Regions from separate parts of the Lysinibacillus sp. JK80 genome, predicted to be linked through region 1. Evidence: riboswitches for the same ligand, from Rfam matches in the RefSeq annotation. Region 1 holds a riboswitch; each other region holds the start of a gene.
What was found. Region 1 has a riboswitch for S-adenosylmethionine ahead of HXV90_RS18150 (methionine ABC transporter ATP-binding protein). Riboswitches for the same ligand answer to the same signal wherever they lie in the genome.
Positions count from the first base shown of each region.

Region 2: linked by a shared signal. The riboswitch ahead of metK (methionine adenosyltransferase) and the one ahead of HXV90_RS18150 (methionine ABC transporter ATP-binding protein) in region 1 are both predicted to bind S-adenosylmethionine.
Region 3: linked by a shared signal. The riboswitch ahead of metA (homoserine O-acetyltransferase MetA) and the one ahead of HXV90_RS18150 (methionine ABC transporter ATP-binding protein) in region 1 are both predicted to bind S-adenosylmethionine.

Region 1 is NZ_CP058997.1:3,604,261-3,611,900, reverse strand. It holds gene HXV90_RS18180 (acetyl-CoA C-acetyltransferase) at 1-252, shown strand, start outside; gene HXV90_RS18175 (acyl-CoA dehydrogenase family protein) at 379-2,163, shown strand; gene HXV90_RS18170 (arsenate reductase family protein) at 2,346-2,702, shown strand; gene gcvH (glycine cleavage system protein GcvH) at 2,784-3,164, shown strand; gene HXV90_RS18160 (toprim domain-containing protein) at 3,256-3,597, shown strand; gene HXV90_RS18155 (thioredoxin family protein) at 3,612-3,923, shown strand; SAM riboswitch class I at 3,980-4,083, shown strand; gene HXV90_RS18150 (methionine ABC transporter ATP-binding protein) at 4,166-5,194, shown strand; gene HXV90_RS18145 (methionine ABC transporter permease) at 5,184-5,852, shown strand; gene HXV90_RS18140 (MetQ/NlpA family ABC transporter substrate-binding protein) at 5,921-6,772, shown strand; gene HXV90_RS18135 (response regulator) at 6,975-7,640, shown strand, end outside.
Region 2 is NZ_CP058997.1:3,457,369-3,465,008, reverse strand. It holds gene HXV90_RS17305 (IclR family transcriptional regulator) at 21-782, shown strand; gene HXV90_RS17300 (aminopeptidase) at 794-1,717, shown strand; partial or broken gene HXV90_RS17295 (NUDIX domain-containing protein) at 1,920-2,386, shown strand; gene HXV90_RS17290 (alpha/beta hydrolase family protein) at 2,370-3,146, shown strand; gene pckA (phosphoenolpyruvate carboxykinase (ATP)) at 3,212-4,798, opposite strand; SAM riboswitch class I at 5,192-5,310, shown strand; gene metK (methionine adenosyltransferase) at 5,569-6,765, shown strand; gene HXV90_RS17275 (gamma carbonic anhydrase) at 6,945-7,457, opposite strand; gene HXV90_RS17270 (alpha/beta hydrolase) at 7,592-7,640, shown strand, end outside.
Region 3 is NZ_CP058997.1:699,336-706,975, reverse strand. It holds gene plsY (glycerol-3-phosphate 1-O-acyltransferase PlsY) at 1-199, shown strand, start outside; gene HXV90_RS03700 (HesB/YadR/YfhF family protein) at 219-509, shown strand; gene HXV90_RS03695 (spore germination protein) at 698-2,242, shown strand; gene HXV90_RS03690 (Ger(x)C family spore germination protein) at 2,268-3,467, shown strand; gene HXV90_RS03685 (hypothetical protein) at 3,472-3,705, shown strand; gene HXV90_RS03680 (GerAB/ArcD/ProY family transporter) at 3,737-4,885, shown strand; gene metA (homoserine O-acetyltransferase MetA) at 4,925-5,860, opposite strand; SAM riboswitch class I at 5,984-6,095, opposite strand; gene HXV90_RS03670 (nucleotide excision repair endonuclease) at 6,299-6,670, shown strand; gene HXV90_RS03665 (hypothetical protein) at 6,725-7,111, opposite strand; gene HXV90_RS03660 (TrmB family transcriptional regulator) at 7,134-7,640, opposite strand, start outside.

The DNA of each region.
Region 1 (7,640 bases):
ATTGATTTATGGGAAATTAATGAAGCGTTTGCTTCACAGTCATTACAGGTGGTACGTCATTTAGGCATCGACCAAGAGAAAGTCAATGTCAATGGTGGAGCGATTGCATTAGGTCATCCATTAGGCGCAACGGGAGCTATTTTAACTTTAAAGCTAATTCATGAATTGAAGCGTCAAGGGAAGAAATATGGCGTCGTGACAATGTGTATTGGTGGCGGCATGGGTGCTGCTGGCGTATTTGAAATTCTATAAATTTTGCTAGATCAGCTTGAGGTGTACTGTTTACGGTTGCCTCCGAACATTGTATACATCAAGCTTTTCTATATATGATCATTAGGGGAATCAACTAACAAAAAGATATATTGGGAGGAATTAATCATGACTGAAAAAACAACTGATTTCATTAAAGGCGGCGGATTTCTTATTGAAGATGTGGAATTAGATCGTGTATTTACACCGGAAGATTTCACTGACGAGCATAAAATGATTGCTAAAACAACAGAGGAATACGTAGCAAATGAAGTTTTACCAGTAGTTGAAAATTTAGAGCACCATGAATTTGAGCATTCAGTGCGTCTCCTAAAAAGTGCAGGCGAATTAGGCTTACTTGGAGCAGACGTGCCTGAAGAATACGATGGGCTAGGATTAGACAAAGTTTCTTCAGCTTTAATCGCTGAAAAAATGTCTGTTGCAGGTGGTTTCTCTATCACACATGGTGCTCACGTTGGAATTGGGTCATTACCAATTGTTTTATTCGGTAATGAAGATCAAAAGAAAAAATACTTACCTAAGCTTGCTTCAGGTGAATTAATCGCTGCCTATGCATTAACAGAGCCAGGTTCAGGTTCAGATGCTCTAGGTGCAAAAACGACTGCCAAATTAAATGAAGCTGGCACACATTATATTTTAAATGGGGAAAAACAGTGGATTACGAATGCAGGCTTTGCTGATGTATTTGTTGTCTACGCAAAAATTGATGGCGATAAATTCTCTGCCTTTATCGTAGAACGTGCCTACAATGGTGTTTCAGTTGGCCCTGAAGAAAAGAAAATGGGGATTAAATCATCATCAACTCGTACATTAGTATTGGAAGATGCGGAAGTACCTGTAGAAAATCTATTAGGCGAAATTGGTCGTGGTCATATCATTGCGTTCAATATTTTAAACATTGGTCGTTATAAACTAGGCGTGGGCACAATTGGCGGATCGAAGCGTGCATTGGAGTTAGCTATTCAGTATACAAACCAACGTCAGCAATTTAAAACAAAGCTTTCTGATTTCAATCTGACAAAAGAGAAATTATCTACAATGGCTTCTCAACTGTATGCATCAGAATCATTAAACTATCGTACGGTTGGTCTATTTGAGGACCGCTTAAGTCAGTTAAGCCCTGAAGAGCAAAAGCAAGGAAAAGTGATTGCAGGTGCGATTGCTGAATATGCTATTGAATGCTCTATTGCCAAAGTATTCGGTTCAGAAACATTAGACTATATTGCAGATGAAGCAGTACAACTTCATGGCGGTTATGGCTTTATGGCTGAGTATGAGGTAGAGCGTATTTACCGTGATTCTCGTATTAATCGAATTTTTGAAGGTACAAACGAAATTAACCGCATGATTGTACCTGGTACATTTATGAAAAAGGCTCTAAAAGGTGAGCTGCCATTATTACAAGTTGCTCAAAATTTACAGCAAGAGCTGCTTATGCTAATGCCAGAGGAAATCGGTACAGAGCCGTTAGCACAAGAAAAATATTTAGTGAAAAATGCCAAGAAGATTGCTGTATTAGCTGCAGGATTAGCAGCACAACGCTTTGGTGCAAAACTTGATCAAGAGCAAGAAGTATTGGTAAACATTGCGAATATAGCTAACCAATTATTTGCAATGGAATCAGCTGTCTTACGTACAGAAAAAGCAATTGCTCGTGACGGTGCTGAAAAAGCACATCAAAAATTGCTATACACACAAATTTTCTGCCAAGAAGCATTCGCAGAAATCGAAAAAGAAGCAAAAGACACAATTCTTGCTTCAGCGGATGGCGATGCAGCCCGTATGACATTATCTGCACTGCGTAAGCTAACGCGTAATAATCCATATAATTTAATTGCGAAGAAGCGTGAGGCTTCCGTTAAATTAATTGATGCAGAAAAATATATTGTTTAATAGTGCAAATTTAACCTAGCTATCTGCAAAAGATAGCTAGGTTTTTTTATGAGATGGATAATTGTAAAAGGAGCGGATAAATTTGCACAACTGGTGGATAAACTTACAAAAAAGAGTGAAGTTCACCATTGAAAACAACTATGATGGTATACTACAGAAAAAGACAGAAGAGGAGCATTGTAATGACGATTCAATTTTTCCATTATCCGAAATGTACAACATGTAAAAAGGCACAGAAGTGGTTAAATGAGCATGAGGTTTCCTATGAAGAGGTACATATCGCAGAGCAACCTCCCACTAAAGAAGAATTAACAGCTATTTGGCAAGCTAGTGGACAGCCTTTGAAGAAATTTTTTAATACCTCAGGCATGAAATATCGTGAGCTTGGTTTAAAGGACAAGTTAGCAGAAATGACGGAGGATGAGCAGCTTGAGCTACTTGCTTCAGATGGCATGTTAATTAAACGTCCCATCGTGACAGATGGAAAAAAAGTTACTTTAGGTTTTAAAGAAGTAGATTTTGAGCAAGCTTGGAAATAACCGTATTAAACCTTGTATTTATAGGAGAAGTATGGCACACTGAAAGTGAATATATTACATATTTATGGAGGGGTTTTTTGCATGAGCACACCTAAAGACTTACGATACTCTGAAGAACATGAATGGGTAAAAGTAGAAGATGGAAAAGTACGTATTGGTATTACTCACTTCGCACAATCTGAATTAGGAGATATCGTATTCGTTGAGCTTCCACAAGTTGGCGACGAAATCAAAACAGATGATCCATTCGGTAGCGTAGAATCAGTAAAAACTGTTTCTGAATTATATGCACCAATCTCAGGTACTGTAGTTGAAGTAAATGCAGATTTAGAAGATAGCCCAGAATTCGTTAATGAATCACCATATGAAAAAGCATGGATGATCGTTGTTGAGCCTGCTGACGCATCAGAAGTTGAGAAACTAATGACAGCAGAGCAATACGAAGAAATGATCGCTGAATAAGACAAGCCATAATCGAAAAACGTCGGAAACTACCGGCGTTTTTTGTTATATAATGACTTATAAGTGGGGATCTCTAAATGGAGGTGGCGTAATGTTCGAGGGAAAATGCTTGATAGTAGAAGGGCGCTCAGATAAGCTACAAATTGAGCCTATTTTGAATGAGAATGTTACAATACTATGTACGAATGGTACAATTGGTGTGCATCAATTAGAAGAACTACTGGATCCCTATGAGGGCTGTGAGCTATTTACTTTTTTTGATGCAGATACTTCTGGTGATAAGCTACGTGCATTAATGGACAGACATTATCCAGAGGCTGAGCATCTGCGCACAATGCCAACATACAAGGAAGTAGAAACGACACCAAGAAAAGTGCTAGCAATGATTTTACTGCGTGCACATTTTTCAATCCATAATGAATATATTTTGTAAGGTTGCGTGAGTAAATGGAAGAATGGTCAATAGAGCAGTGGGAAGCGGCTAAACAGTCGGGAGAGAAAACTGCATTTTATTTATATACACCGATGTGTGGAACGTGTGCAGTGGCATCTAAAATGATGTCCATTATTGAGCAATTACTGCCACAGCTACAAATGGGTAAAGCAAATATCAACTTTTTGGAACACATAGCTTATGAGCATCAAATTGAAAGTGTTCCCTGTCTACTCATCAGTGATGGCGGAAAAGTGACAGAAAAGATTTATGCTTTTCAATCCGTACCATTTTTATATGAATTGTTAAAAAAATCAATTGACTGAACTTTACTAGCGTGGTAAAGTATCAAATATATTATTAAAACATTAAATATATCGAACTCTTATGAAGAGTGGCGGAGGGAAGTGCCCTATGAAGCCCGGCAACCATCACAATGTGAAAAGGTGCCAAATCACCCAAAGATTTTTCTTTGAAAGATGAGAGAACGGTTTAACGTATCATACGTGACCCCTTCTACTTGTCTGTGAGTGAAGGGGTTTTCTATATGAGAAAAGGAGTATTCGCTATGATCCAGCTTCAAAATATTACAAAGAAATACAAAACAGCAAATGGCGAATTAACGGCAGTCAAAGACGTCAACCTTACTATTAATAAAGGTGAAATTTTTGGCATTATCGGCTATAGTGGTGCTGGTAAAAGTACCATGATTCGTTTATTAAACGGTTTAGAGAAACCGACAGCAGGAACAGTAACGGTGAACAATCAAGAATTTTCATCGATAAAAGGGCAAAAGCTTAGAGCAGCTAGACAAAAGGTAAGTATGATTTTCCAGCATTTTAATTTACTTTGGTCAAGAACAGTTGCCGAAAATATTGCATTCCCTTTAGAAATCGCAGGCTTCCCAAAGGCTCAACGTGAAGCGCGTGTGAAGGAATTAATTGCCCTTGTAGGCTTAGAAGGGCGCGATAAGGCATATCCATCCCAGCTTTCCGGGGGACAAAAGCAGCGTGTAGGAATTGCACGTGCATTAGCGAATAATCCAGAGGTTTTACTATGTGATGAGGCGACATCCGCACTTGACCCTGAAACAACGGATGCCATTCTTGATTTACTCGTAGATATAAATGAACGCTTAGGCTTAACAATCGTCCTGATTACCCACGAAATGCATGTCATCCGCAAAATTTGTCATCGTGTAGCGGTGATGGAGGCAGGCGAAATTGTGGAACGTGGTGAGGTATTACAAGTCTTCCAAGCCCCACAGGCGGCTATTACTAAGAAGTTTGTATCTCAAATTACCGACACTAAGGAAACACAAGATACGGTAGCACAAATTAAAACAAACTATCCAACTGGACAACTTGTCAAATTGATTTTTGTTGGTGAAAAAACAGAACAGCCTGTCATCTCACATCTTGTGAAACAATTTGATGTAGAAGTAAGTATTGTTCACGGAAATATTTCACAAACAAAAAATGGTGCATATGGTACATTGATTGTGCAAATTGATGGCTCTCAGACAAATGTCACTGAAGCCCTTCGTTATTTAAATACAGTGGAAGTACAGACGGAGGTGATTGAAAATGCTAACTAATCTCTTTCCGAATGTAGACTGGGAAAATATGTGGCAAGCTACGTATGAAACTTTATACATGACAGCTATATCAACGGTTGTGACATTTATTCTTGGGTTAGTCATTGGTATTGTTCTATTTCTAACTAGCCCCAATCAGTTATGGGCAAATAAAATCGTTAACTTTTTAACAGGATCACTCGTTAATATTTTCCGTTCCATTCCATTTATCGTATTAATTATTTTATTAATTCCATTTACGAAGTTTTTACTAGGTACAATTCGCGGTGCCAATGCGGCGTTACCTGCTTTAATTATCGGTGCAGCACCGTTTTATGCTCGTATGGTATTAATTGCGTTACGTGAAATTGATAAAGGTGTGATTGAAGCAGCCCGTTCAATGGGAGCAAAAACTTCTACAATTATTTGGAAAGTATTGGTTCCGGAATCATTACCAGCTTTGATTTCTGGTATCACTGTAACGGCTGTTGCTCTTGTAGGTTATACAGCGATGGCAGGAATTATTGGTGCAGGTGGTCTTGGTAACTTAGCTTTCTTAGACGGCTTCCAGCGAAATCGCCAAGATGTGACATTAATGGCAACTATTTTGATCTTAGTAGTCGTATTTATTATTCAATGGATTGGTGATTTAATTACTGAAAAAATTGATAAACGCTAGCAAGAAAAAGGGGTTATTCCGGTTTTTACCGCTAACATATTTAAAACAAATACAAGGGAGTGTCATAAATGAAAAAGTTATTAGCAGGATTATTTTTATCAATACTTGTACTAGCATTAGTAGCTTGCGGTACAGATAAAAAAGAAGATGAAAAATCAGCATCTGGCGATCAAACAGATAACAAAGAAAACGTAACATTAAAAGTAGGTGCTTCTAATACACCGCACGCAGTTATTTTAGAAAAAGCAAAACCGATCTTAGCTAAAGAAGGCATAGACCTTGAAATTGAAACGTATACAGATTATGTTCTACCAAACCAAGATTTAGAGTCAAAAGATATTGATGCAAACTATTTCCAGCACATTCCTTACTTAGAGCTACAAATTAAAGACAATGGCTATGATTTCGTTAATGCAGGTGGCGTTCATATTGAACCAATCGGTATTTACTCTAAAAAATATAAAACGTTAGAAGACCTGCCTGAAGGCGCAACAATTTTACTTTCTAATTCAGTATCTGACCATGGTCGTATGCTGTCATTGTTAGAGGCTAAAGGCTTAATCAAATTAAAAGAAGGCATTGATAAAACAGCAGCAGAATTAAAGGATATTGAAGAAAATCCTAAAAACTTTAAATTCGATGCAAATACTGCCCCAGAAATGCTTGTACAAATGTACGAAAACGATGAAGGCGATGCAGTACTTATCAATTCTAACTTTGCCATCGATAACGGTTTAAACCCAATTGAAGATGCTATTTCTCTTGAAGATAAAGAATCTCCATATGTTAACATCATCGCTGTACGTGCAGGTGATGAATCAAAACCTGAAAATAAAAAATTATTAGAAGTATTAACATCTAAAGAAATCCAAGACTTCATTTTAGAAGAGTGGAAAGGTGCAGTAGTACCGGTAAAATAAGAATTAAAAATTTTATAAAAGGGTACATAAGTTTAACGACTTATGTACTCTTTTTTATTTGTAGTTAAATTGATGAGAAACTATGTATTTTTTATGACGTCTATTTATTGTTTAGTCACATTTATTACTATAGTAATGTTGTTAATCTACGAAATAAATGATAGAAAGTAATAATAAGAAAAAACTAGATGGAGTGATTCTAATGAATGATATAAAATTCACCCATGACATCATGCAAGAACATGAAGTAGAGCGCTACTTTAAAATATGGCGAGAAAGTGTGATTAGATCACGCCTTACTATAACAGCAGTCTTTTTAAAAACAGCTAATGCTACACAACTGAATGAAAATGTGAATGATCAAGTTACCTCGTTTTTACAATCAAAAATACGCAAGACAGACTTGCTTTTTCAATTATCCGACGGAGATCATTGGGGCATCTTCTTTTTACAAAGTAGTGATGTAGAAGCTAGGGCGTTTTTAAAACGAATATTTGCCATCTTAAAAGCAGAACGAAAGTTCCAACAGATTGCATTAAAGGCCTCTATAACAGAAATAAGAAATAATAACGTTATTTTTGAAGAGCTGTTAAATAAAAATAAACAGATGTTATCAGGGGATGAGCAATTAACATGGAGTATAGCAGAGGTAAAGGATTACTGTGAGCAACCAACTGAATTAGTGAAAGTTAGTATTATTGAGCAAAACGCAATTTTTAGACAAGTATTAGAGTCAACGCTTAACCAAATAAATATCCCTTATTTTTCTTTAGATGTAAAGGTTTATGAGGATGGCTATAGCTTTTTACAATCGGATGATTATAAATTAGGGCATATGCATCTAATTCTTATGAATGATATTTTACCG
Region 2 (7,640 bases), 150 kb from region 1:
AGTTCAGAAGGATGAGAGATATGCTAAAGACATTAAATTTATCAATTGCGGTTTTAAAAATGTTTACAAAGGAAAAGCCCACATGGGGTGGTCGAGAGTTAGCACTGGCGATGAACATGAATCATACAAATTTATATCGCATTCTTGAAACCTTCGAAAATAATGGGTTTATAACAAAAGATCCTATAACAAAAAAATATTCTCTTGGTATTGCATTATGGGAAATAGGTATGAATATGTATGATTCATTAAACATAGATCAGCTATGTATGCCAGTTCTTGAGAAATTAAAGGATGTCACTGGTGAAACAGCTATTTTTACCGTACTGAATGGACTGGAAGCGTTAACATTACTGAAAGCAGAGCCTGTAAATAAGGTGAAGTTTACAGTTTCAAGAGGAAGTAGATCGCCACTGTATGTAGGAGCATCTTACCGTTCAATGCTTGCTTTTTTAAATGAAGAGCAAATTGCAAAGGTCATAGATGAACCATTAACAGCTTATACAAATAATACGATGACAGATGCCACAGAAATAAGGGCAGAGCTAGAAAAAATTAGAACATGTGGCTATGCACTTAGTAACAGTGAGTATTCGGTCGATGTATTGGCGCTAGCTATGCCTATATTTAATAGTGAGGAACAGGTCGTAGCGTCTATTACCGTTTCTGGACCAATTTATCGTTTTACAGAGCAACGTGTTCCTGATTTTTTGGGACCTTTAACGGAAGCTAGAAATGAAATAGAAGGAATTATTCGTAGATATCATTTGAATTTTAATTAAGGAGCCCTATTATGCATCATTTACATGATATTGCACTAAATGTTTTAAAAGGCAATTTAAATGTTCAATCTTCTGAGTCACTATTAATTTTGACAGATAGCCACAAACAAGACATCGCGAAAATTTTTTATGAAGCTGGACTGTCAATTACTGCAAATACAATGTTCATGGTGATGCCCCTGTTAGAGAAATCTGGGCAGGAACCAATCCATGCAGTTTCTGAGCTTATGGCAAATGCCGATGTTACACTGTGTATTACCTCCCACTCCCTAACACATACACTGGCTCGTAAACATGCCTGTGAAAAGGGTGGACGTGTAGCAACAATGCCAGGGGTAACATTGGAGATGCTGGAGCAAGGTGCCCTTCATGCAGATGCACAGGAGATCGAAGCTACGGTAGAAAAATATGTCCTTTTACTTAATACGACAAAAGATATTCGTATTGTCAAGGATGGTCATGAGCTGACGTTTAGTGTAGACGGCCGTTTCGGAATTCAGTCCACAGGGGTTATTCGTCAACCTGGTGAGTACGGGAATATTCCTTCAGGAGAATCGTATATTGCACCAATAGAAACATCTGCGAATGGAGAGATATTAGTAGATGGCTCTATTGCTAATATTGGTGTCTTAAAGGAGCCATTATTATTAAAAATAAAGAATGGTCGCTTAGAAGAAGCAATCGGTCCTGATGGTCCACGACTACTGGCATTACTTGGTGAAGGCAATGGTAGAGTCATTGCAGAGTTTGGCATCGGAGCCAATAAAAGTGCTATCCTATGTGGCAATGTATTAGAGGATGAGAAGGTGTATGGGACCATCCATATCGCTTTTGGCAGTAATGCGCCATTTGGTGGAGCCAATGCGTCAGATGTTCATATTGATTGTGTTGTGAAAAGTCCTATCGTCTATTTTGACGGTCAGCAAGTAATCTAAAGAAAAGCGTGTCTTCCTATGAAGCACGCTTTTTTTCATGCTTTACAAGACTGTAGCTTAGGGTTGCTTGTCATTGTAGGTTTACAATATAGTTAATATAGATAGGAATAGGGATGATGATTAAATTCCGTCCATAAAATAGAAGTAATGATAAAGAAAGTAACTTTTGTTTTGCAACAAGAAAGAACGTGAGGTTGAAGAGATGTTAACATTTACAGATTTACATGGCCTACAAGTAGATTTGAGTTTTACAAGAGGCGAATTTAAAGTAGAACCTAAACACGTCCTTGTCCTTTTAAAGCATGAAAATAAATGGTTATGTACTGTCCATAAACGACGTGGTGTAGAAGTGCCAGGAGGGAAATTAGAAGAAGGGGAAACCTTAGAGGAGGCGGCTATTCGAGAAGTTTTTGAAGAGACAGGTGTTCATGTGAAGAATCTTCAATGGTTTGCAGAGTATGCAGTGTATGATGAAATCGTTTTTGTAAATCCGTTTTCACTGCACAATTTTTAGCGCAAGAGGATATAGAATTTGATTTAGAAACGTCAGGCATGCTTTGGTTAACCGATGAAGAATTTGCTCAGCATCCTAACTTGAGTTTTCACATGAAGGATGAGGGGATGAAGAAAATGCTGGAGGAGCTGAAACATCGTGACACACAATGGTGATATTATCGAAAAACGCCCCTATCCTTCACCAAATCCAGCTATACGTTTAACGGAAATAACCTATCTTTCACAGGGCTTACGTATAAAAGGATTATTAGCAGAGCCAAAGACTGAAGGTACATATGATGGCTTTTTATATTTAAGAGGCGGCATGCAAAGCATTGGGATGGTAAGACCATCTCGTATTGCACAATTTGCGGCGCAGGGCTTTATCGTATTTGCCCCATACTATCGTGGGAATCGTGGGGGAGAGGGGCGTGACGAGTTTGCAGGGGCAGACCGTTACGATGCGGTCTATGCCGTAGATGTACTCAAACAATTCTGCAATGACAATATCCATGTTTTTGGTTTTTCACGAGGTGGTATTATGGCTCTGTGGACAGCTATTTTAAGAAGGGATATTACTTCTGTTGTAACATGGGCAGGTGTTTCTGATGCAACGGCCACTTATTGGGAACGTACAGATATGCGCAGAATGATGAAGCGTGTTATTGGAGGAACACCTAATCGTGTACCAGAAGCGTATGATGCAAGAACACCACTTTTTGAGATAGAGCGTATAACAGCTCCCGTTCTTATCATTCATGGCTATCGTGATGAAAATGTGGATATTGAACATGCCAGACAATTGGCATTTTTTTTAGAGGAAGCAAATAAATCATTCGAAACTTGGTATGATCTTAACTATGCACATCAATATCCACCAGCAAAAAATCGTGAAACTGTCCGTGCTCTTTGCAAGTGGATGAAACAACAATAAAGCATAGAGAAAACAAAAAGACAAAGGGAACGAATAAATTGTTCCCTTTGTCTTTTATATAGACGTTATTTTAATGGACCACCAAGTGTAGTGATGGCTTCAGAAACGTTTGAGAATTTCTTGAAGTTTTCGTTGAATAAGCCTGCAAGCTCAGCAGCTTTTGCATCGTATGCAGCTTTATCTGCCCAAGCTTCACGAGGATTTAACACTTCTGAAGGTACGCCTTCAACTGCTGTTGGAATGTGTAAACCAAACACAGCATCTTGTGTTGTTTCAACATCTGCTAATTTACCATCGATTGCTGCACGGACCATTGTACGTGTGTAAGACAGTTTCATACGGCTACCTGTGCCATATTCGCCACCAGTCCAACCAGTGTTTACTAAGTATACCTGTGCACCGTGCTCGTCAATTTTTTGTCCTAACATTTCTGCGTATACTGTTGCAGGAAGTGGAAGGAATGGAGACCCGAAGCAAGTAGAGAATACTGGTTCTGGCTCAGTCACACCACGTTCAGTTCCAGCAAGTTTAGAAGTGAACCCGCTTAGGAAGTGATACATCGCTTGTTCTTTTGTTAATTTACTGATTGGAGGTAACACGCCAAATGCATCAGCTGTTAGGAAGATGATTGTTTTTGGATGACCTGCAACAGAAGGATCAACGATATTTTCGATGTATTGGATTGGATAAGCTACACGTGTATTTTCTGTTAGCGAACCATCATCATAGTCACAAATACGAGTTTCTGGATCAACAGCTACGTTTTCTAATACAGAGCCGAAGCGGATTGCATTGTAGATTTCTGGTTCTTTTTCAGCAGAAAGGTTGATTGTTTTTGCATAGCAACCACCCTCAATGTTGAATACACCATTATCAGACCAACCGTGTTCATCGTCACCGATTAGCTTACGATCAGGATCAGCTGATAACGTCGTTTTACCAGTACCAGATAGACCGAAGAATAACGCTACATCGCCAGCTTCACCAACGTTTGCTGAGCAGTGCATTGAAAGAATACCTTGTTGTGGTAATAAATAGTTCATGATACCAAAGATAGATTTTTTCATTTCACCAGCATATTCTGTACCACCAATTAAAATAATTTTCTTTTCAAGTGATACGATGATGAATGTTTCAGAAGCAGTACCATCAACCGCAGGATCTGCTTTAAAGTTAGGAGCTGAGATGACAGTGAAGTCGGCAACATGAGAAGCTAATTCATCTGCTGTTGGACGGATAAATAATTGATGAGCAAAAAGATTGTGCCATGCGTATTCATTGATAACTTGAATGCTTAATTGTGAGTCTTTGTCAGCACCTGCAAAGCCCTTGAATACGAATAACTCGTCACGTTCTTTTAAATATTTTATTACTTTTACATATAGGTTATCGAACACTTCAGAAGAAATCGGTTGGTTGACTTTACCCCAGTCAATTTGATCTTTTGTGCTTTCTTCTTCTACCGTATATTTATCTTTAGGTGAACGACCAGTGTATTTGCCAGTTTCTGCACGAACTGCGCCATCTACTGTTAACATTGCTTCACCACGAGATGTAGCTTTTTCTGCTAATTGTGGTACTGAAAGTTGAACATTAATGTTACCGCCGTTTAATAATTCCTTCAGTTCGTTTGCAATTTCTACTGAATTCATCGATTAAATACCATCCTTTTTTATAGTATTCCCTTGATTTAGAGGGATTTTTTCTTAATTTCAAAAATAGTATAACACAATTGCTTAAATAATCTATACTAATTAAGAAATTATTTTAGAGTTTTTACCACTTTTCAATAAACTGACAAAAAATAATGTTTTTCGAGTAGAATACCATCAATCCTACTGTAATTAGGCACGAAAATTGAGCCACACATATGTTACCACAAGTAGCTAGGTATGTTGTAGGGATTAATTTGCTTCTATTTACATCATCATCCAAGTATGAAAAGTTTTTGTGTAATAAGTTCGTTCTTTCCTTTCTATACAGTAATACATAAGAAAATATTTGACAACGTTCGACCTTTTCAGTAACATGAGATTGAACGGATACTCTTATCCCGAGCTGGTGGAGGGTCAGGCCCTGTGAAACCCGGCAACCTGCATGAACTATTTCACGACATGCGTTGGTGCCAACCTGATGCAAGGGAACATCCCTTGAACGATAAGAGTGAAAGGTTACGCAGTCATTATTCCTTTCCTCATGTAAAGTAACGTGAGAAAAGGATTTTTTTATTGTTAAAATTCAATGTAAAGGTAAGTATATGTAGTTCTTTCCTTATTATAATGACGGATCTTTCGAAATCCTCGTGTTAAAAGCAGCAGTAACGGCTTGAGAGTTCAATCCTTAGGAGCGGACTTGACATGGGTAATGAGTACCGTATTCATACACAACTACTTATTGTAAGAGTATTTAGGAGGAAAACCAAATGACAAACCGTCGACTGTTTACATCAGAGAGTGTAACAGAAGGACATCCAGATAAGATTTGTGACCAAATCTCGGATGCCATTTTAGATGCTATTTTAGCAGAAGATCCAAATGCACGTGTAGCGTGTGAAACAACTGTAACAACAGGATTAGTATTAGTAGCAGGAGAAATTACTACTTCTACTTATGTGGATATTAAAGGTATTGTTCGTGACACTGTAGCTGAAATTGGCTATACACGAGGTAAATATGGCTTTGATGCTGAGAACTTAGCGGTGCTTGTGGCAATTGGTGAACAATCACCTGATATTGCTCAAGGTGTTGATCAGGCATTAGAGGCACGTGAAGGCTCTATGACAGATGCTGATATTGAAGCAATTGGTGCTGGTGACCAAGGCTTAATGTTTGGCTATGCATGTAATGAAACACCAGAGCTAATGCCATTACCAATTAGCTTGGCACACAAATTAGCACGCCGTTTAACAGAAGTACGTAAATCAGGTGAACTTGCCTATTTACGTCCTGATGGTAAAACGCAAGTAACGATTGAATATGATGACAATAATGTACCGGTTCGCGTGGATACAATTGTTATTTCAACACAGCATGATGAAGAAGCAACACTTGAACAAATTCAAGCAGATTTAAAAGAATTTGTTATTGCACCAGTCGTACCAAGTGAATTATTAGATGCTAATACGAAATACTTCATCAATCCAACTGGCCGTTTTGTAATTGGTGGGCCAAAAGGTGATGCTGGATTAACAGGACGTAAAATCATTGTTGATACATACGGTGGTTATGCACGTCACGGTGGTGGTGCCTTCTCAGGTAAGGATGCAACCAAGGTAGACCGTTCGGCGGCATATGCAGCACGTTATGTAGCGAAAAACATCGTAGCAGCTGGCTTAGCAGAACGTGCTGAAGTGCAACTTGCCTATGCGATTGGCGTTGCTCAGCCTGTTTCCATTGCTGTCGATACATTTGGCACAGGTAGAGTGAAAGAAAGCGAGATCGTTGAATGGGTACGCGAGCTATTCGATCTACGCCCAGCAGGTATCATTAAAATGCTTGATCTTCGTCGTCCAATTTATAAACAAACTGCTGCGTATGGACATTTTGGTCGTACAGATTTAAATGTACCATGGGAGCAAATTGATAAAGCAGACGCGCTACGAGAAAAAGCACGTTTATAAACTATTGAACTAAAGTAATGAAGTCATTAGAAAATTATTCTAATGTATTAATAAACAAAGGAGCAACATTGCTCCTTTTGTTTTTTTTACAAAAATACCTCGCTAGGATTCGTGAACATATTCGGTACACGAAAACGCGAGGGATTTTTTCGTTAGTATTGATTTTTTGTGTAGGTTATTTATTTCTGAAGTGATTTATAATATTGACCTTTTTCTGCGTATTCTCGTACGATGCGTTCCATATCCTCTTTATCTTCAGCATTTAATTCTCGGACAACTTTTGCTGGACGACCTAATGCTAAACTATTTGGAGGAATGACTTTACCAGGAGGTACTAGGCTTCCAGCTCCAATAAATGCACCTTCTCCAATCTCAGCTCCGTCTAAAATAATGGATCCCATACCAATTAAGGCATTTTTGCGAATTGTACAACTATGTAAAGTGACTTGGTGTCCAACTGTTACCTCATCTTCAATAATGAGCGGATATTTTGGGCTTTGGTGTAAACAGCAAAGATCCTGAATACTGACACGTTTACCGATAATCGTTGGGGAAACATCACCACGAATAACCGTATTAAACCAAATGGTTGTTTCGGCGCCAATTGTTACGTCGCCCGTAACAGTTGCGTAATCAGCAATGAAAACAGACGGATCGATCTTTGGCGTTTTATCTTTAAATGGATAAATCATGAAAATCGCCTCTTTTCTTTCTATAATGTAGTATTATCGTATCAAATACGCAACTTTATGGAAATATAAAATTAAAATGTGCTATTTATTTCGATATAATCAAAGTGTAATTATTTTTTAGGAGGACTATGTAAATGTGGAAATGGGAAGCTGATGGACAAGCAAAAGCTGTGATTGCTATTC
Region 3 (7,640 bases), 1.8 Mb from region 1:
AATCACAAAAATCGTCAGCTTAACATCAATGATAGCCGCTTTAGTAGCGCTTATCTATGCAATCGTTTATTATTTTATTACAGGTGACTTTGCATTAGGCATCTTGGTAGCCTTTTTATTTACCTTTATTATTTATCGTCACCGTGCCAATATTGCTCGTATTAAAAACGGCACCGAACCAAAGGTAAAATGGCTGTAGGAAGAGAGGAGCATTTGAAATGAATATTGCATTGACAGATGAAGCCCTACAATGGTTCAAACATGAAATGGAAGTTGAACCTGGTGATACAATTCGTTTTTATGCACGTTATGGTGGCTCAAGTCCGTTTCACGAAGGCTTTTCACTAGGAATGACACATGAGGAACCTATTGCCATAGGTGTGCAAACAGAAATTGATGGTGTTATCTATTACATTGATGAGAAAGATCTTTGGTTCTTTAACGATCACAATTTACATGTTGATGTTGATACAAGTAATGATGAATTACAATACGACTATCGTACATAAAGCAGTCTGTCCTTTCCATACATGAAAGGACAGACTGTTTTTTTATTTATTACAAAACAAGACACACGAAAGTTGCAAGGAATGTGATATTGCCACAAATAGCTAGATTTTTCATATCTCTTTCGTTTATCTCTCAAAAAAATTGTCCATTCTAAAGGTAATGAACGACCATTTGAGGAGGAAAACACATGTCCATGTCTAACAATAACGAGACCTCCCCATCCCATACAACGAACGATTTATTGTATACTTCCCTATCTAAAAATATAAAAATCATTCAACAATCACTAGGGCATAGTAATGATATTATCATACGTGAAATTGCGATTGGAGAAACTGATCCCCATAGCCTCGCCATTATTTCCATTGATGGCTTATCGGATAAAACGACTATTTCTGATTCTGTTATCGATAAACTGATGGCAAATATTGAAGAAGAACAAGATATTGAAATAACAACCATTAATCAATATGTTCGGAATTCCTATTTAACGGTAGGCGATGTGACGAATATTGAGCATTTCACAACACTCTACAATGCCATTCTCAATGGTGAAACGGTTATTTTATTAGATGGCTTTGCCGAAGGGATTGTGACAAGTACTAGAAGTGCCAAGGATCGAGCTGTCACAGAGCCATCGACGGAATCCGTAATTCGCGGACCGAGGGAATCCTTTACGGAAACCTTGCGTACGAATACAGCGCTCATTCGTCGCAAAATAAAAAGTCCGAATCTCTGGATAAAATCACGCGTTATCGGAGATGTGACACAAACAGATGTAGCAGTGATGTATATAAATGGCATCGCCAGTGACAAAATCGTCGCAGAGGTATTGGCTCGATTAGATCGTATTAATATTGATGGCATTCTGGAAAGTGGCTATATTGAGGATTTTATTCAAGACTCAAAAAACTCTATGTTTCCTACCGTCTACAACTCTGAACGACCTGATGTCATCGCAGGTGAATTATTAGATGGCAAAGTGGCGATTCTAGTTGATGGCACACCTTTTGTCTTAGTCGTTCCAGCGCTATTTACATCCTTTTTACAATCAGCAGAAGATTATTATCAGCATTGGATGATTAGCTCACTTGTACGTATCTTGCGTTTCTTTGGTATCAGTCTAGCATTAGTAGCACCATCCTTGTATGTGGCGATTACTACCTTTCATCAGGAAATGCTACCGACACCCATGTTAATTAGCATTGCTTCACAAAGGGAAGGCGTACCCTTTCCTGCAGTAGTAGAAGCGCTTATTATGGAGGTTGCCTTTGAGGTCTTAAGGGAAGCTGGACTTCGTATGCCTCGAACAATCGGTCCTGCGGTATCCATCGTAGGTACTTTAGTTATTGGTCAGGCAGCAGTTGATGCAGGCGTCGTTTCCGCTGTAATGGTAATTATTGTAGCCTTAACAGCGATTTGTAGCTTTCTATTCCCTGCCTATGGCTTATCGAATACGATTCGTGTACTACGTTTCCCATTAATGATTTTAGCTGCTATGTTTGGTTTATTCGGTGTAATGTTTGGCATTATGCTAATTATTCTTCATCTATGTAGCATTCGTTCATTTGGTGTACCTTATTTAAGCCCATTCGCACCGTTGGTATTACAGGATCAGAAGGATGCGTTTGTGCTGTTCCCGCGTAGAAAGTTACTTACACGACCTCGTTTGGTCAATCAAAAAAATATTGTTAGAGGACATAAATATATCAATGTAAAAAGCAGGAAATAACAACTGGATAAATGAGGAATGGAATATGGCAAAAATAAACTGGATTTGCTTACTATGTATCCTCACAATACTGTTAAGTGGCTGCTGGAGTAAGCGTGAATTAAATGAATTGGCCATAGTCGTAGCATTTGGCATTGACAAAATAGATGAGGAATATGAAATTACAGTTCAAATTGTTGATCCTAGTGAAGTCTCAGTGCGCCAAGCTTCTACTCAACGCTCTCCTGTCGTTAGCTATCATTCGAGAGGCGAGACCATCTTTGAAGCCATTCGGAAAATGACGACTATTGCAGCTCGAAAACCTTATTTTGCCCACCTTCAAGTGGTTGTATTAGGGGAAGATCTCGCGAAAGAAGGCATTAGTGATGCACTTGATTTAATTGTAAGGGACCATGAATTTCGTAAGGATTTCGACGTCATTATGTCTCACGAAGCAACAGCGAAGGAAGTATTAAATGTACTAACACCCATCGAAAAAGTTCCTGCAAATAAAATCTTGAATTCCCTTGATGTCTCTGAAAAGGCTTGGGGCTCCACGATAGCTGTTAATATTGATGAATTAGTCAATACGTTAACCAATAAGCATAAAGGGGCGTTAATTTCTGCTATTGAAGTTCATGGCGATAAGAAATTAGGTGTAGATCAAACAAATGTGCAACGTGTTAAAACACCTGTGCTATTACGTTATACAGGTTTAGCAGTATTTAAAGGGGATAAATATATAGGGCTACTGACTGAAAGCGAAAGCAAAAGTATTAGTTTTCTTAATGACAAAATTCAAAGTACGATAGAAATCATCGCCTGTCCTAATAAAGGGACCTTGTCTACTGAAATCACCCAATCCACTACAAAGGTGAAAGGGTCATTTAAAAACGGGAAACCGAAAATCGATGTCCATATTAATGTAGAGCAGAATGTTGGAGAGGTCGAATGTGATATCGATCTTACCAAAAATAAATCGATTGATTACGTTAATAAAAAAACAGCCCAGGGTATTGATGACCGCATTGAAAAAACAGTAGAGAAAATTCAACAGCAATATGAAGTCGATGTTTTTGGATTTGGGGATGCCCTACATCGGGCAGATCCAAAGCAGTGGAAAAAAATTAAGGATGACTGGACTTCCATTTTTCCAGATTTAGCAGTGGCTGTTCATGTAAAGGTAACAACCCAAGGTTCAGGTACGATGCAAAATTCATTATTAAACAAGCCAAAGGAGGAGTAATGAGATGGTACTAGCAGTAGCTATCTTGATTATTGCAATCATTGTTGCTCTTGTTTTTATTCCAAAGCTAAAAAAGCAACAGGATAGAAAAGCCATTATTGTATTCTCCTTTTTGCTATTTATTGGAACGGCTTTAAATATGGGGATTGCCCTTAAAATCCATATTCCTAGCCCATTAGATTTGATTACCTTTATCTTCACACCGATTAGGGATTACATTGTGTCATTCACAAAATAGAAAGATGGACTGAGAAACGGAGGGTAGCTTGATGGAAAAAGAGATAATTAGTTCAAGACAGTTTACAATCGTTACCTTTCTCTATTCTATCGGTACAGCGATTTTAATTATCCCTTCGAGTATTACTGGTGCCGCTAAGCAAGATGCTTGGATAGCGGCAAGCATTGGTGTTCTGCTCAGTTTACTGGTTCTAAAATTATTTTTAACACTGGCCAATCAAACACCGTCCCTAAACTTTATCGAGGCCAATGAAAAAATTCTTGGGCGTTTTTTCGGGAAAATCACAGCGATTTGTTTCCTGATTATGACCTTTCTTTCGGCTGGAGAATTACTTTATTTTATCGGTATTTTCATGAAAACGGAAGTTATGCCAGAGACACCGACATTAGCATTTGCCCTACTGTTCAGTATCCTTATTATGTATGCCGCTTATTTAGGGATTGAGACCTTTGCCCGTTCGGCAGAAATCCTCTTCCCATTGTTTATCTTTATTTTTATTTTTTTCGTCATTAGTATTACCCCTCAAATTACATTTGAGAATATTCAGCCTCTACTAGAAGCGACCAAAGCATCTATGTTTTATAGTATTGCACGCTTTATGAGTATCTTTTCCTTTCCATTAATTGTATTATTGATGCTCTATCCTACTGGCGTCAATGTACAGCCGTCTGCACAGAAAGGGCTATATATTGGGGCAATCCTTGGTGGAATCGTCTTAGTTACGTTGATTGTCCTATCGATTCTTGTATTAGGTCCTGAAAACACTGCATCAAGGACATTTCCTAGCTATGCCTTAGCGCAAAGAATATCTATAGGGAATTTTTTACAGCGCATAGAAATCATTATGGCATTTATGTGGATTACGTCTATATATATTCGTACATTTATGTATTTCTATACGACCGTTGTTGGCCTTGCACAAATTTTGAAGATTAAGGATCATCGTCCGCTTATTATACCGATGGGTATAATTGTCATTGGACTTTCTCAAATTGTTCATCCAGATATTGTGCATTCTACTAATTATAATAATGAAATTTGGCCAATCTTTTCCTTTATTTTCACCATTTTATTACCCATACTTTTGTTGATTGTGGTAGTTATTCGCAATCGTAAATCCAAGGCTCAAAAAAACGAAACACCTCAGCAGGAAACAGAAGATGACAATCAAAAAGTCTAATTTCTTCTAAGCTAGAAAAGAAATTAGACTTTTTATTAATTAAATATGATATTCGATTTCATCTACAAAATCCCATTCATATGGTGTTTCTTGGTAAACATAGTAGTTCAACCAGTTAGAGAATAATAGATGCGTATGGGCACGCCATGTATTCATCGGCACTTGTGTCGGATCGTCATTCGGGAAGTAGTTTACAGGAACGGCGATATCTATGCCCTTCGCCACATCGCGACTATATTCATCGGCTAGCGTTGTCGCATCATACTCTAGATGCCCCGTAATCATAATATTTTTATTATCTTTTGATTGTACAATAAATACCCCAGCATCCTCTGAATAGGATAATAATCGTAGATCTGGATGATTGCGAACCTCGTCAATCGAAACAGATGTATAGCGTGAATGAGGTGCAGTAAATAAATCACTAAAGCCACGTACCAAATCTACAGTTAAATCTGTAATCACATGGGAATAGACGCCTGAGCATTTAGCAGAAAGCTCAACCTTCCCAATGCCATAATGATGATACAATGCAGCCTGTGCCCCCCAACATATATGTAGCACGGATGTCACATTCTTTTTTGACCAATCCATAATTTCTGAAATTTCCTGCCAATAGTTGACCTCTTCAAAAGCCATTTTTTCTACTGGCGCACCAGTTATAATCATACCATCATAGCGTCGGTGTCGAATCTGATTGAACGTTGTGTAGAAAAGCTGCAAATGGGATTTACTCACATTTTTAGACTCGTGTGTGGCTGTATTCAAAAAGGTAATATTCACTTGTAATGGTGTATTCCCCAATAAACGTAATAACTGGAGCTCTGTTTTTTCTTTTTCAGGCATTAAATTTAATATTAATATATTTAATGGACGGATTTGCTGTGTTTTCGCACGATCTTCTTCCATGACGAAGATTTTTTCCTCACGTAAATGTTCTCCAGCTGGTAAATTTTTCGGAATATTAATTGGCATCTTGCTTTCCCCTCTCTATAATCACTCTCTTTTAGCAAACCTTGCTTGCGTAGAATGCAACGAAATTAAAAAATCCTCCTCATTCCATACGAGATAGAATGAGAAGGATTTTTTTCACGTCCACTCTTATCTCTCAAAGGAAAAAATCCTTTGCTGGAATTAGCACCTTTCTAACGATTGTTAGAGGTTGCTGAAGCGTCATCGGGCCAAATCCCTCAGCTTCTCTTGATAAGATTATTTAATTATCTTGAATTGTAACATGAACTTGTTAGAATATCAATAATTCATAGAATATTTTGTGATTCACGCGCATGTTTCTTGGTCATTTGATGTACACTAAGCTTGCTATCTGTGGGGTTTCTACATTTAAAATTTATGGTAAACATGCCGTAATTATGTTACCATATACTTTTAGTAAGGGAGAGGAACGTGAATAGTTTGATTAAAATTGAATTTCCAAAACCAGATCTAGTAATCCGTCAACGTGAACAAGATTTAAAACCAGGTGATGTGCCAATCACACCTTACTTCGGTTTTATTGACTTCCATAAAATCACACGTGATAAAGGCGGCATTTTCTTATTCTATAATGACAAGAATGAGCTATTGTTTGTTGGGAAAGCACGTAAAATTCGTCAACGTATTAAAAAACATTTCGAGGATAATGTATCTCCGATGAAAAACCATCGTGATGAAGTGTTCAAAATTGAAGTCTATGAAGTAGAAGATCCAATGGAACGTGAAATTTACGAAACATATGCGATTAATACTTTCCGCTCTAAATATAACGTAGACAAAGTCTTTTATTAGACATCACGTAAAGAAACCGAAATCTCATTTCTAAAGGGATTTCGGTTTCTTTTATCACATAATGGTCATACGATCAATTGGCGTACTCTGACCGTTTATTCGCAAATCAATGGTATCCAGCTCAGGATTCTTGACGGTGATTTTAAAAACATAGGGTTGAGCCTCTTTCCTTTGCTCGCTGCCTTCTTCTAACTGGATAATAAGCCTATTTCCCTCAGCTGTAATACTTGCCAATACATTCCCTTTTGAATAATAAACAAGGTAATATGGAGCATCCTTTTCATGCAATAGTTGTATTCTGTCATTAGAAACGATATTTTTCTGGACATTATCTGGGACAACCGTTAGCTCATGAATCGTTGGTGGATCGGTAGGTGGTGTAGCATTACAGGCTCCTAGCATTAGTAGGCTCATTAAACCTAGCAACACGAATTTTTTCAAGTTCCTCCCCTTCCTTATACGACTATTCTAAGAAAAAAGCTTTACGCTCCTTAGCAATCCAGTCTTCTAACTCCTGATCATCACGTTTTACTAACCGATTGATGAGCACATCATGCCATATATAATCCTCTAACAAATAAATATGAACCGGATCATTGGTGATAAAGGCCGTCTCTTGGGTAGATGGAGAATGACCATAAATCATTTCCTGACCATCTATCGATAAGATAAACCAATGCGGTGTAGACGCTTTTTTTGTATAATGTGTGGCTCTATGCTGGTCAATTGAGGCGAGATGCTCTCCTACATACAACGTAATGCCATGAACAGGAACATGCAGCGCCACCTCTTGCAAATCTTCACGTAAGGCATCATACATATCTTCCCACATCGACAGCATCACTTTTTTCTTCGCCTTCTTTAGAAGTGACTGACAATAGTTGATAATGGATTCCTTGCCCTTCAGCATGACCACTTTAGGCTCAGCTTCCTGTACTTTTTCCTCTAATTTCTCTAATTTCCCGCTTAT